Linked DNA regions of Pseudosulfitobacter sp. DSM 107133. The protein of the gene in region 1 interacts with the protein of each later gene in a pairwise test. Links are inferred from orthologs where the notes say so. Each region holds a gene or a part of one and is shown in the gene's direction. Other genes may lie near its edges.

Region 1 (6,710 bases):
CAGCCGCCGACTGGATGCAACGGCTGAGCAGATGGTTGGTGAACAACTGGTTCTACGCGGTCTCGGCGCTGTCGCTGGCGCTGGCGGGGCTGTTTCTGGTGCAATATGGCGTCGAGAACGGCCTGTTGCCGCCCACTGCACGGGTCGCTGCGGCGCTGGCCTTTGGCGTGGTGCTGATCGGGGCGGGGGAATACATCCGCCGCCGGTTCGGCGATGGCGAGGACACCAGCACCGCCTATCTGCCCTCGGTGTTTTCCGGCGCGGGCATCGTGTCGCTGTTTGGCGGCGTTCTGTCGGCGCGGCTGCTGTATGACCTGATCGGGCCGGAAACGGCGCTGGTCGGCATGGTGCTGGTGGCGCTGGTGGCTCTGGTTCTGGGCTGGTTCCATGGCCCGCTGCTGGCGGCTGTGGGGGTGATCGGCGCCTTTGCCGCGCCCTTTGTGGTGGGCGGGTCGTCGGATGATCCGACGATTTTCTACGCCTATTTCACCATTATCGCAGCCCTTGGGCTTGGCATCGACACGCTGAAACGCTGGGCGTGGGTGTCGGTGCTCAGCCTTGTGCTGGCCTATGTCGCGGGCTGGCTGCTGGTGATGGGTGCGGATGACACGATTGCGGGTTTAGTGGCCTATGTCTTTGCGCTGGCGCTGATGGCGGTGCTGATACCGGCGCGGTCGGTGTCGCCGGACCACGGCGGCGCGATGCTGCACCAGATGACCCCGACCACGCGCCCGATCTTTCCAACTTGGCTGGCCGCAGGCGCGCTGGCCGCGACGGTGTTTGCGCTGATGTCGACCGCGCAGGAGGGCGCTGCCGAATTCGGGTTGTCGGTGCTGGCGCTGTCGGTGCTGGCAGGGGCATGGACCTGCTGGTCGGTGCGCGCACCGGCCTTGCAGGACCAGACGCTGCTGCCGGTCGCAGGCCTTGGCGCTGCGGTTGTACTGGTCGGTCTGGACCGCGCGCCCATCGTTACCGATTACCTGACCACATATGTCGATGCGCCAGAGGCCAAGTTCCCCCTGACCGTCACCGCGTTGGTGGGCATCGGCGTGGTGCTGTCGCTGCTGACCGCATGGCGGTCGCTGCGCGGTGGCGCGTTCGCGCCGCTGTGGGCGCTGGCGGCGGCGGTGATCGCACCGGGACTGGCGGTGCTGATCGAAGTGACATGGCAGCCGGCGACGGCCATCGGAGCCTACCCCTGGGCGCTGCACGCGGCGGCGCTGGCGGCGCTGATGGGCGTGCTGGCCGAACGCTTTGCCCGCGTGGACGGGCCGGAACACCGCCTGCGCACCGCGTTTTTCGTGCTGTCAGCGCTGTCGTGCATCACCTTTGCGCTGGTGCTGATCCTGTCGCTGGCGGCGCTGACGGCGGCGATTGCGGTGACGGTTGTGGTGGCCGCGTGGCTGGACCGCAAGTTCGACCTGCCGCAGATGAGCTGGTTTGTGGCGGCGGGCGTGGTGACACTGGGCTACCGGCTGGTAGCCGATCCGGGGATGGTCTGGGCCGTCGACACCGGGCTGGCCGAAATGCTGCTGGCCTATGGCAGCGCCTTTGGTGCGATGGTGGCGGGGCTGTGGCTGCTGCGCCCGCGCGTGGCCCAGGGGCGGCGCGACGAGGCGGTGCTGATGCTGGACAGCGCGGCGTGGTCCTTTGGCGGGATTCTGGTGACGCTGCTGGTTTATCGTGCGATTTCCTATGTGCTGGACGAAGACAGCGTCGGATCGCATTGGGCGATGGGCCTGTTCGCGACGATCTGGTTCGGGCTGGCGCTGGCACAGGTGCAGCGCATGGCGGGACGCCGTGCCTTGCGCTGGGCGCGGGCAGGGCTGGCGACGGTCTTTGCGCTGATCGGTCTGCTGGCACTGGCGCTTGGGGCGCTGCTGTTTTCTCCGTTGCTCAGCACCTGGTTCGGCGATGTCGCAGGGCCGCCGCTGGTCAACACGTTGGCCCCCGCCTATCTGGCACCGGCACTGGTGCTGGCGCTGGGCGCATGGCGGATCGATACGCTGCCGCGGTTGCTGAAGCTGGCCATGTTGGGGCTTGCGGGGTTGCTGGGTCTGCTGTGGCTGTTCTGCGTGATCCGTCATTTCTGGCAGGGACCTGATGCGATGGAGCTGAGCCGTGGCATGGGGCAGGGCGAGCTTTACACCTATACCGTCGCGCTGCTGCTGGCAGGGGCGGGATTGTTCTATCAGTCGATGGCGGCCAGCTCGAACCTGATGCGGCGCGCGGGTCTGGCTGTGATCGGGCTGGCGGTGGCCAAAGTGTTCCTGATCGACATTTCAGGGCTGGGCGGATTGGTGCGGGTGTTTTCGTTGTTGCTGCTGGGGCTGTCGCTTGCCGGGCTGGCGTGGCTGAACCGCTGGGCGCAGGACAAGACGGCAGCGCGCGGGGAGGACGCGGAGTAGGGGGCGCTGCCCCCCGGCCTGTGGCCGTCCCCCGGGATATTTGTGGCCAAAAGAAGGGGTCTTGTAGGGCTATGCCGCGCTGCTTATAAGGCAGGCATGATGATGCTATCCGCGCTCATTATTCGAATTATTTCCCCGGCGCTCTGACCATAGAGACGCCGGGCAACAGGTGTTTGAGCCATCGCACCGACCCTCACTGAACATATATTCCCGACCTGATCCGAAGGACGCCCGACATGTGCGCCGATACACCTGAATACAAAGACACGCTGAACCTGCCCCGCACCGAATTCCCGATGCGCGCGGGCCTGCCCAAACGCGAACCCGAGTGGCTGGCGCGCTGGGAGGAGATCGGCGTGTACGACCGCCTGCGTGAAAAAGAGGGGCGCACGCCCTTTACGCTGCACGATGGCCCTCCCTATGCCAACGGGCATTTGCACATCGGTCACGCGCTGAACAAGACGATCAAGGACATGATCGTGCGCAGCCACCAGATGATGGGCTTTGACGCGCGCTATATCCCCGGCTGGGATTGCCACGGCCTGCCGATCGAATGGAAGATCGAAGAGCAGTACCGCAAGAAGGGCCGCGACAAGGATCAGGTGCCGATCAACGAATTCCGGGGCGAATGCCGCGAGTTCGCGCGTGGCTGGGTCGATATCCAGCGCGAGGAATTCAAACGTCTGGGCATCACCGGCAACTGGGAAAACCCGTACCTGACGATGGATTTCCACGCCGAACGGGTGATCGCCGAGGAGTTCATGAAGTTCCTGATGAACGGCACGCTGTATCAGGGTTCGAAACCCGTGATGTGGTCGCCGGTGGAGAAGACCGCGCTGGCCGAGGCCGAGGTCGAGTATCACGACAAGGAAAGCTTTACCGTTTGGGTGAAGTTTAAGGTTGTGGGGCCGAAACCGAATACAGATGCAGTTTTTGATCTTGGGCTGCAAAATGCCTATGTGGTTATCTGGACCACGACTCCGTGGACCATCCCGTCAAACAAGGCAGTGGTTTTTGGTGAAGGCATTTCCTATGGCCTCTACGAGGTTACGTCCACTCCTGAAGAGTGTTGGGTAAACGCTGGGGAAAGGTATCTGTTGGCCGATAAATTGGCTGTTGATGTGATGAATCGGGCACGTTTGGACGAAGGAATGTACAAGCGGATTCGTGATGTATCTGCTGATGAACTTTCCAGCATCGCACTTCGACATCCTTTCGATCAGTGCGAAGGTGCCAACGGCGAATGGGACGACCTGCGCGATTTCCGTGCCGCCGATTTCGTCACCGACACCGAAGGCACCGGCTTTGTCCACTGCGCCCCGTCGCACGGTCTGGAAGAATACGAGCTTTACCGCGATCTGGGCATGTTGGAACAGGTCATCACCTATAACGTCATGGAAGACGGGCGTTTCCGCGACGATCTGCCATTCTTTGGCGGCAAGGCGATCCTGAAACCCAACGGCAAGGAAGGCAACGCAAACAGCGCCATCATCGACAAGCTGGTCGAGGTTGGCGGCCTGCTGGCGCGCGGCAAGATCAAGCACAGCTATCCGCATTCCTGGCGCTCGAAAGCGCCCGTGATCTATCGCAACACGCCGCAGTGGTTCGCCGCCATCGACAAGGTTGTGGGCGACGGTCTGGACACATTCGGCAAGACCATCCGCGAGCGTGCCCTGACCGAGATCGACAACGTCAACTGGACGCCGAAGTCGGGCCGCAACCGTCTGCATTCGATGATGGAGGCGCGCCCCGACTGGGTGCTGTCGCGTCAACGGGCATGGGGCGTGCCACTGACCTGCTTTACCAAGAAGGGCGCACTGCCCACGGACGCCGATTTCCTGCTGCGCAATGCGGATGTGAACGCGCGGATCGTCGAAGCGTTTGAGGCCGATGGCGCGGATGTCTGGTACGCCGACGGCGCGAAAGAGCGGTTCCTGGGCGGCATCGTCAACCCTGACGATTACAACCAGGTCACCGACATTCTGGATGTGTGGTTTGACAGTGGCTCGACCCACGCCTTTACCCTGCGCGACCGTGAGGACGGCTCTGAGGACGGGATTGCGGACGTCTATATGGAAGGCACCGACCAGCACCGTGGCTGGTTCCATTCGTCGCTGTTGCAATCGGTCGGCACCACGGGCCGTGCGCCCTATCGCAATGTGGTCACGCACGGCTTTACGCTGGATGCCAAGGGCATGAAGATGTCCAAATCCATCGGCAACACCATCGTGCCCGATGAGGTCGTGCGCCAGTACGGTGCCGACATCCTGCGGCTGTGGGTGGCACAGGCCGACTATACCGCTGACCAGCGGATCGGGCCGGAGATCCTGAAAGGGGTGGCCGACAGCTATCGCCGCCTGCGCAACACCATGCGGTTCATGCTGGGGTCGCTGTCGGACTTTACCGAGGCCGACCGCACCGCAGCCGCCGATATGCCCGAGCTTGAGCAATGGGTGCTGCACCGTCTGGCCGAGCTGGACGAGGTTGTGCGCACGCGCTACGCTGCTTTTGATTTCCAGGGCGTCTGGCAAGCAGTGTTCAACTTTGCCACGCTGGATCTGTCGGCCTTCTACTTCGATGTCCGCAAAGATGTGCTGTATTGCGATGGCGACACCCTGCGCCGCCGTTCCGCGCGCACCGTGCTGGACCTGTTGTTCCAGCGTCTGACCACCTGGCTGGCACCGATTCTGGTGTTCACGATGGAAGAGGTCTGGCTGGAGCGCAATCCGGGGGCGCAATGCTCGGTCCACATGGCCGATTTCCCTGCAACGCCCGGCGACTGGCGCAATGATGCGCTGGCGGCGAGATGGGCCGGGGTGCGTGCCGCCCGCCGTGCGGTCACGGCTGCGCTGGAAGTGCAGCGGACCGACAAGGTGATCGGCGCGTCGCTTGAGGCGGCACCGGTTGTGCATGTCGAGGACGACGCCTTGCTGGCCGCGCTGCAATCAGTGGCCTTTGAGGATCTGTGCATCACGTCTGACATCGCGGTCACCGCCGACCCCGCCCCGGCCGAAGCCTTCCGTTTGCCGGAAGTGTCGGGCGTCAGCGTGGTCTTTGAAAAGGCGGCGGGTGACAAATGCCAGCGCTGCTGGAAGGTGTTGCCCGATGTCGGCACCCACAAACACACAGGTGTCTGTGGCCGGTGCAACGACGCACTGGGATAAGACCACCCTCAGCCTTAAAACGTGCAGCCCGTCCCTGATACAGGGGCGGGCTGCCTGCATTTTCAGCCCCAAGACAGAGTGCGGTCGTTTTGGCCATTTGGGTTCTTTGCAGTGGCAAACGGATGTGACAGGTTCCCCGCAACGCGGTGCTGCCTGTGCCACGTTACATCGGGCGTTGGCGCTAAGCGGCGGCATTCACACAATAATTCGTAAATAGAGGCGAGGGATACGACGATGAACACTGAAACACCAACCGGCACAGGCGGCGATACGCTGAATCCCGTCACGCCGTCCGAGAAGAACTGGGGCTGGTTCGCCATTTTCAACATCTGGGCCAACGACGTTCAGTCCCTGTTCGGCTATTCGCTGGTGGCTTCGCTGTTTATCTCGTTCGGGGTCAGCGGCTGGACAGCCTTTGCCGCGCTGATCGCGGCGGGCCTGTTCGTGATGTTCCTTGTCAATCTGTCCGGCGCGCCGGGCGAAAAATACGGCATTCCCTATCCGGTTTTGGCCCGCGCCAGTCTGGGCACCCAAGGGGCCAAACTGCCCGCAATCCTGCGGGCGATCGTGGCGGTGTTCTGGTACGGGGTGCAGGTCTATTTTGCTTCGACCGCCGTGGCGCTGCTGATCCGGTCACTGACGGGCATCAGCGGGGGCACCGAGGTGCTGGGGCTGACGGGCGTTGACTGGGCATCTTTCGTGATCGTCTGGGCCTTTCACATTGTGATTTTCTGGCGCGGTATGGATTGGGTCGAGACATTTCTGAACATTGCCGGCCCGTTTGTCTATCTGGTGATGATCGGCCTGTTGATCGTGCTGTGGCAAAAGGCGGACGGCCAGCTGTTGAGCGCGGCGCAGACGATCTTTGTGCAGCCGGATGCGACTTTTGTCACCGAGTTCAACGGGTTCATCGCAATCGTGGGCACGATGGTGGCCTATTTCGCCGCCGTGATGGTCAACTTTTCCGACTTTTCGCGCTATGCCAAGGACAAGCCCGCGATGGTCCTGGGCAACCTGGCCGGCCTGCCGTTCAACATGATCCTGTTTTCGGCGCTGGCGTTGCTGACCACGGCGGGCGCTGCGGTGGTTTACGGCGAGGCGATTATCAACCCGACAGAGATTGTCGAGCGCACCGACA
Region 2 (6,183 bases), on another replicon or contig:
GCCCCAGCCGCCGCATCCCGTCGGCGTCAGCAGCCATGTGTGTCTTGCCCACCAGCCAGCAGCCCATGCCCTGATCGCGCAGATGGTCACCCATGGTGCGCTCGCCCACCTTCAGCGGCACGTTGTTCCACGAGGCACCGTGGCTGTGAACATAGCGCCCCGTATAGGTCGACATCCGCGACGGGCCGCAGAGCGGCGACTGGATGCGGGCATTGTCGAACCGCACCCCGCGCGCGGCAATCCGGTCGATGTTGGGGGTCTTCAGATGCGGATGCCCATAGCAGCTCAGGTAATCCCAGCGCAGCTGGTCGAACATGATGAACAGGATGTTCTTTGGCTTGGCCACACATATTCCTCCACTTTTACGCGGTTTAAGCGCAATCTCTGCAAAGGGTGTAACGCGATTCAAAGAGTTCGGGAAATAGTGATTTCCACGCCAGCATATCCAATCCGGTATATCAGCGCCGTAATTTTGCCGCGGCCCGCACATGCTGCGCCAGACGCTGCGCATTGTCCGAAAGCGCGCGTCCGGCGGCATAGGTGATACCCACCGAGCTGACCAGTTCCTCGCCCTGAATGCCCAAACGCACCAGCGACCCGTCGGCCAGTTCCCGGCGCACCGCACCAACAGGCACGCAGGCCGCCCCGCGATGCTGCTTCAGATAGCTGCGGGTGAATTCAAACGACACGGTTTCGATCTTGTTGGGAAAATCCGCAATGCCGCGCGCGGTCAGAAATTTATCCAGTTCGCGCCGGATAATGGTGTCGGCAATGGGTACGATCATCATCTCGTGCATCAGGTCAGGCAGGTCGATGGCATCGGGGGTGTCGGCAAAGGGGTGGTCGCGGCTGACGACAAAAATCAGGGCCTCGGTGTTCAGATGTTCAAAACTGACGCCCGACATATGTTCCAGCGACAGCAGACGTCCAAGGATAAAGTCGATTTCGTTGCGGTGTAGGCGCGTGATCAGCTCGGACACTCCGGCCCAATGCAGCAACAGGTCGATTTCGGGGTGTGCTGCCTTGAACGAAGCACCCGCATCCACTGCCAATGTGCGCGCCACATTCGGCAACATCCCCACCGCGACCCGTGGCCGTGGCGCTGTGCCGCTGGCGGCGCGGGTGCCGGTTTCGATCTGTGCCATGGCCGTATCAAGATGGCGGTTCAGCTTTTGCCCCGCGTCGGTCATCACCAGCCCGCGCCCTGTGCGGGTGAACAGCGGCTGGCCGATGATCTCTTCGATTTCGGCCAGAGACCGTGAAATCGCAGGCTGCGAGGAATTCATCGCCGTGGCCGCATCGGTGACCGTTCCGGCCTTGGCGACGGCCAGAAAGCAACGAATGTGGCGCATGCGCAGGCGGGTGTTCACAGGGGCCGCTTTCCGGTCGGGATCACAAGTGCTGCCAGTTGATCCGGTTTCATGCAGACTGGCAAGTCTGTCTGGCAATCCGTTCAGGCAACCGCAACAATCGCATAGTCCGGCGTTCCGTCCCAGACAAGATCCCAGGACGCCCCCGGTCGGACATTCTGGATCGCGCGGGGTTCAAAACACACCAGACAGTTCCCCCCCGGCGCAGGCGCGCGCACCGATGGGTAGATCAACCCGCGTGACCCCGCGCGCCGCAGATGCTGCGCAAGGTTCTGCCCCTCGGGATAGCCGACATCGGGGTCGGCACCCAGCGCCGGGTGGTCGGGCTCATCGGTCAGGTCATCAAACACCCCGATGAAATCGGCCAGCAGTTCGACATAGCGGGCGCTGTCCTGATAACAGCCGGTAAACCCCAGCTCGCGCGTGCGGTGCCAGGCAACTTCGCTGACAGAAACCATGACATTCCACGCGCAATACCACGCACCGCGTTCGCCGGAATTAAAGCGGTTTCCGCCCGCCCGTGTATAGCTGAAAGCGGCGTTGATGTGGCTGTCGCCATAAATGTGCAAATCCTGGCTGCGGCGTCGCCAGGCCAGTTCGCGCGGATCAAGATGCGGGTTGCGCCCGCGCTCGGCCTGAAGGCGTCCGCTGGTCAGCCCTTCGATCTGGGCAAGAATGTCCAGCTCGTCATCGGTGTCGACCAGACCGCGCAGGGTGGGGGGCTTGTGATAGGTTGCGGGCAGCAACCGTACCAGACCGCGATCCGATATTTCGGTTTGCCTCATGCGCCGCCACGCAGCGCGTCGAGATAGGTTCGAATGGCCAGGATCTGCGGCAACCCGCCTTCGATTGCCGTGTCTATGGGGCGGTGACCGCCAAACAGCGGGCCCGTGTTCGGCCGCGTGAACCAGTCTCTGGCAAGGGGGTCTGAAAAGTAAAGCTCAAGCGACTTGTAGATGCCCACAATCGCGCTGAGACGCAGAAGCTGGTCTTTGGTCAGCTCTCCTGCGAAATCGGGCTTTCTGGCGCGCTTCCATGTGCTGTCGGACATATCCGCAAGGTTTGCAGCCTGTTTCAGGCTAAGCGCCCAGGCGTCAACGATCCGCGCATAGGCTTTCAGCGCGACGGCGTTGATTTGGGAAGGGTCGCGGGTCTTTGCGGCGACGTGCATCATGAATCTCCTTCGTCTAAGATATAGGTCATATGGACCGCATGTAAAGGCCATATGATCCGATAAGGCAAGGATCGACGCCTTGGGCCGACAGTCGGAAAGCTGCATTTTCGTACCGCTGGCTTCAGACGTTTCGGGGTGCAATGCACTGTCGCGCGTAAAGAATTTGTTCAGGGTATCCTTGTCAAAACGCCGGAAGGGGCGGTCGTGACTGTGATTTATGAAACGTTTCATATTGACATGTTCCAGAATCAGAGCAAGTTTGGCGCCAGGTTGATCGCGGCGTTATCTGGCGCAAATCCAACCTGAAAATAGTCTTGGGAGGCTCTTATGAAGTTTGTTAAATTCGCTGCTGCGGCAGCGACCGGTATCTTTTTGTCTGCTGGAATCGCCGCTGCTGACGACCAGCCTGTTGTGGGTCTGGTGATGAAGTCGCTGGCCAATGAATTCTTTCAGAACATGCTGGCGGGCGCAGAAGCCCACGCAGCAGAACGCGGCGATTTCAAGCTGGTTGCCGTCGGAATGCAGAACGAGACTGATTTTCAGTCGCAAATCAACGCAGTCGACAATTTCATCACGCAGGGCGTCGATGCAATCGTGATCGCACCCGCCGACAGCCGCGCAATGGTGCGCCCGATCAAACGCGCAATTGCCGCCGGCATTGTTGTGGTGAACTTTGACGTGGCCCTGGATGCAGATGCCAAGGCGCAGCAGGGTCTGGACCTGGCCTTTGTCGGCCCCGACAACCGCGGCGGCGCCAAAATGGCAGGCGACGCACTGGGTGAAGCGCTTGGCAAAGGCGGCAAGGTTGTCATCATCGAGGGCAACCCCGGTGCCGACAATGCCAACGAACGTCGTCTGGGCTTTGAAGATTCCGTTGCCGCCTATGATCTTGATCTGCTGGACAGCCGCACCGCGCATTGGGAAACCGAAGAGGCGAACCAGGTGTTTTCCACAATGCTGACCGCCCATCCTGACATTCAGGGCGTCATGGCCGCCAACGACTCGATGGCCGTGGGTGTTGTCAAAGCGCTGGAATCAGCCGGGCGCAGCGACATTCAGGTTGTCGGCTTTGACAACATTCCGGCTGTGGGCCCAATGATCCAGGACGGTCGCATGTTGGCGACAGTCGACCAGTTCGGCACACGCATGGCCGCAGATGCGATTGACCTTGCGCTGGGTGTTGTTGCGGGTGGCCCCGAACTGGAAGGCTGGGTCAAAACCAATATCGAATTGGTCAAGGCTGACTGATGTTCCGACGCCCGGCGCTTTTGTGTCGGGCGTCACTTTTGCGACTGGATCGGATTGCTGCAATGGCCCAACCCACTCAAAATACAGCGTCTGAGACTTTGCTTTTGCCTGATACTCTGCTCTTGAATGTCAAAGACCTGCGCAAATCCTTTGGCGGTGTTCACGCCCTCAGCGGGGTCAGTTTTTCGTTGAAGGCGGGCGAGGTTCACGCGCTTGTCGGGGAAAACGGCGCGGGCAAATCGACGCTGATCAAGATTCTCACCGGCGTGCATCATTACGATTCCGGCACCATCGAACTTTCCGGCGAGATCTATAAACCGACCGGCCCCAACTTTGCCAAAGAAGCGGGCATTCAGGTTGTTCATCAGGAATTCAACCTGCTGACCGACCTGAGCGTGGCCGAGAATATTGCCATTGAATCCTTCCCCAAAACACGGTTCGGACTGCTGGACCGTGCAGAAATGCGGCGTCGCGCCCGCAAGGCGCTGGATGCGATCGGTCTGAGTGCGGTCGATGTCGACATGCCGGTGAACGGGCTGGGTATCGCGCATCGCCAGCTGATCGAAATTGCCCGCGCCTTGCAGACCGACAGCCGCATTCTTATCCTGGACGAACCGACGGCAACCCTGACCGAACGCGAAACCAAACGCCTGTTCGAAATCGTCGCAAGCATCAAGGCCAAGGGCGTGACAGTCGTATTCGTCTCGCACCATCTGGACGAAGTGTTCGAGATTTGTGACCGGGTGACGGTGTTCCGCAACGGCGAAACCACCGCGACCGAAGACATCGCAAACACCACACCCGACGGCGTCGTCAGGCATATGGTGGGGCGCAAGCTGGCCGAGCAGACCAAAGAGCTGAACACCTCGATTGGCAGCGATATTGTGTTTTCGGTCAAAGACCTGCGCACCTCGGCCAACCCTAACCCACAGGGCATTTCCTTTGATCTGCGGCAGGGCGAGATCCTTGGCATTGCGGGCCTCGTCGGGTCGGGCCGCACCGAAGTGCTGCGCGCGATTTTCGGCGTTGATCCGATCCTTGGCGGACAGCTGTACAGAAACGGCGCGCCAGTCGACATCAATACCCCCCGCGATGCGATTGCACAGGGTTTCGGGTTTCTGACCGAAGACCGCAAGGACGAGGGGCTCATTCTCGACATGTCCATCGCCGCCAATACCTCACTGGTCAGCATCAGGGATGTGTCGGCCAAGGGGCTTCTGCGCTTTGCCGAAGAACGCAAAATGGTGCGCGAAGGTGGCGCGCGGCTTCAGCTGAAATACGGAAAGATATCCGATGCGGCGTCCAGCCTGTCAGGGGGCAACCAGCAAAAGGTCGTCCTGGCGAAATGGCTGGCTTCGAACCCCAGGATTTTGCTGCTGGACGAACCGACACGGGGCGTCGATGTGGGGGCCAAGGCCGAGATCTACGCCATCCTCAAGGCGCTGTCGGCCCAGGGCATGTCTATGATCGTCGTCTCTTCCGAACTGACCGAGCTCATTACGCTGACAGACCGCATGCTGGTCATGTCGGAACACAGGATTCAGGGCAGCCTGACGCCGGAAAACTATCAACAAGAGGCCATACTGAAGCTGGCTTATGGCCAGATCGAAACGCCGCAGGGACACACAAAATGAGTATAGCTGACAGCCACGCCGAACCGGAAAATCCCGCGCGTTTTTCGGTGAAATCCATCGTAAACAATGCAGGCATCGGCCTTGCGCTGTTGCTGCTGATCGTCTTCTTTTCGCTGGCGTCCGAACATTTCCTGTCGCCGAACAACATCACCAACATTCTGACCCAGATCACGATCAACCTGATCCTTGCGGTCGGTATGACCTTTGTGATCCTGATCGGGGGCATTGATCTGTCGGTGGGTTCGGTCATGGCCTTTGCCGCCGTGATAGCAGGCAAGGCGATCACGCTTGCGGGGTTCGGTGCGGGTGAATTGATCATGTTTGCCATTGCCGCCGGTTTGCTGGCGGGGCTTGTGTGCGGCGTGATGAACGGCGTTGTCAGCGCCTATTGGGGCCTGCCGTCCTTCATCATCACGCTGGGCATGCTGAACATCGCGCGCGGCGCGGCGTTGCAGGTGTCTGGCGCGCAAACGATCTATTCCTTTCCCCTGGTGTTTGAAGACTTCGGGTCCAAACTGATCTTTGGCGTTCCGGTGGTCTTTATCCTTGCGCTTGTGCTGGTTGCCATCGCCTGGTTCGTGCTGAATTTCACGGTGTTCGGACGCCTGATCTATGGCATCGGCAACAACGAAGAGGCGGTGCGCCTCGCGGGGCATCCGGTGTTCTGGTACAAGGTCGCAGCCTTTACCATCTGCGGGGCAACAGCGGGGATCGCGGCGCTGGTCTATATGGCGCGTCTCAGCATCTCCAGCCCGAT

What was found.
Region 2: the proteins of ileS (region 1) and DSM107133_RS19610 interact in binary tests that used the Escherichia coli proteins (3 or more experiments, as listed by UniProt). The link is inferred for Pseudosulfitobacter sp. DSM 107133 from one-to-one orthologs.

The regions. Positions count from the first base shown.
Region 1 is NZ_CP085154.1:1,307,929-1,314,638, forward strand. Bases 2,284-5,772 are described here. They hold ileS (isoleucine--tRNA ligase), read left to right. Parts: upstream 2,284-2,644; coding sequence 2,645-5,572; downstream 5,573-5,772. Other genes in these bases: DSM107133_RS06500 (DUF2339 domain-containing protein), read left to right, coding at 2,284-2,408. Also shown: more of DSM107133_RS06500, read left to right, coding at 1-2,283; DSM107133_RS06510 (NCS1 family nucleobase:cation symporter-1), read left to right, coding at 5,807-6,710. UniProt on the Escherichia coli protein: Catalyzes the attachment of isoleucine to tRNA(Ile). As IleRS can inadvertently accommodate and process structurally similar amino acids such as valine, to avoid such errors it has two additional distinct tRNA(Ile)-dependent editing activities.
Region 2 is NZ_CP085155.1:438,043-444,225, reverse strand. The notes cover bases 1,870-4,831. They hold DSM107133_RS19610 (sugar ABC transporter substrate-binding protein), read left to right. Parts: upstream 1,870-2,871; coding sequence 2,872-3,792; downstream 3,793-4,831. Other genes in these bases: DSM107133_RS19605 (sugar ABC transporter ATP-binding protein), read left to right, coding at 3,855-4,831; DSM107133_RS19615 (MbcA/ParS/Xre antitoxin family protein), read right to left, coding at 2,152-2,541; DSM107133_RS19620 (RES family NAD+ phosphorylase), read right to left, coding at 1,870-2,155. Also shown: DSM107133_RS19630 (sulfatase-like hydrolase/transferase), read right to left, coding at 1-346; DSM107133_RS19625 (LysR substrate-binding domain-containing protein), read right to left, coding at 459-1,448; more of DSM107133_RS19620, read right to left, coding at 1,454-1,869; more of DSM107133_RS19605, read left to right, coding at 4,832-5,426; DSM107133_RS19600 (ABC transporter permease), read left to right, coding at 5,423-6,183. UniProt on the Escherichia coli protein: Part of the ABC transporter complex RbsABC involved in ribose import. Binds ribose. Also serves as the primary chemoreceptor for chemotaxis.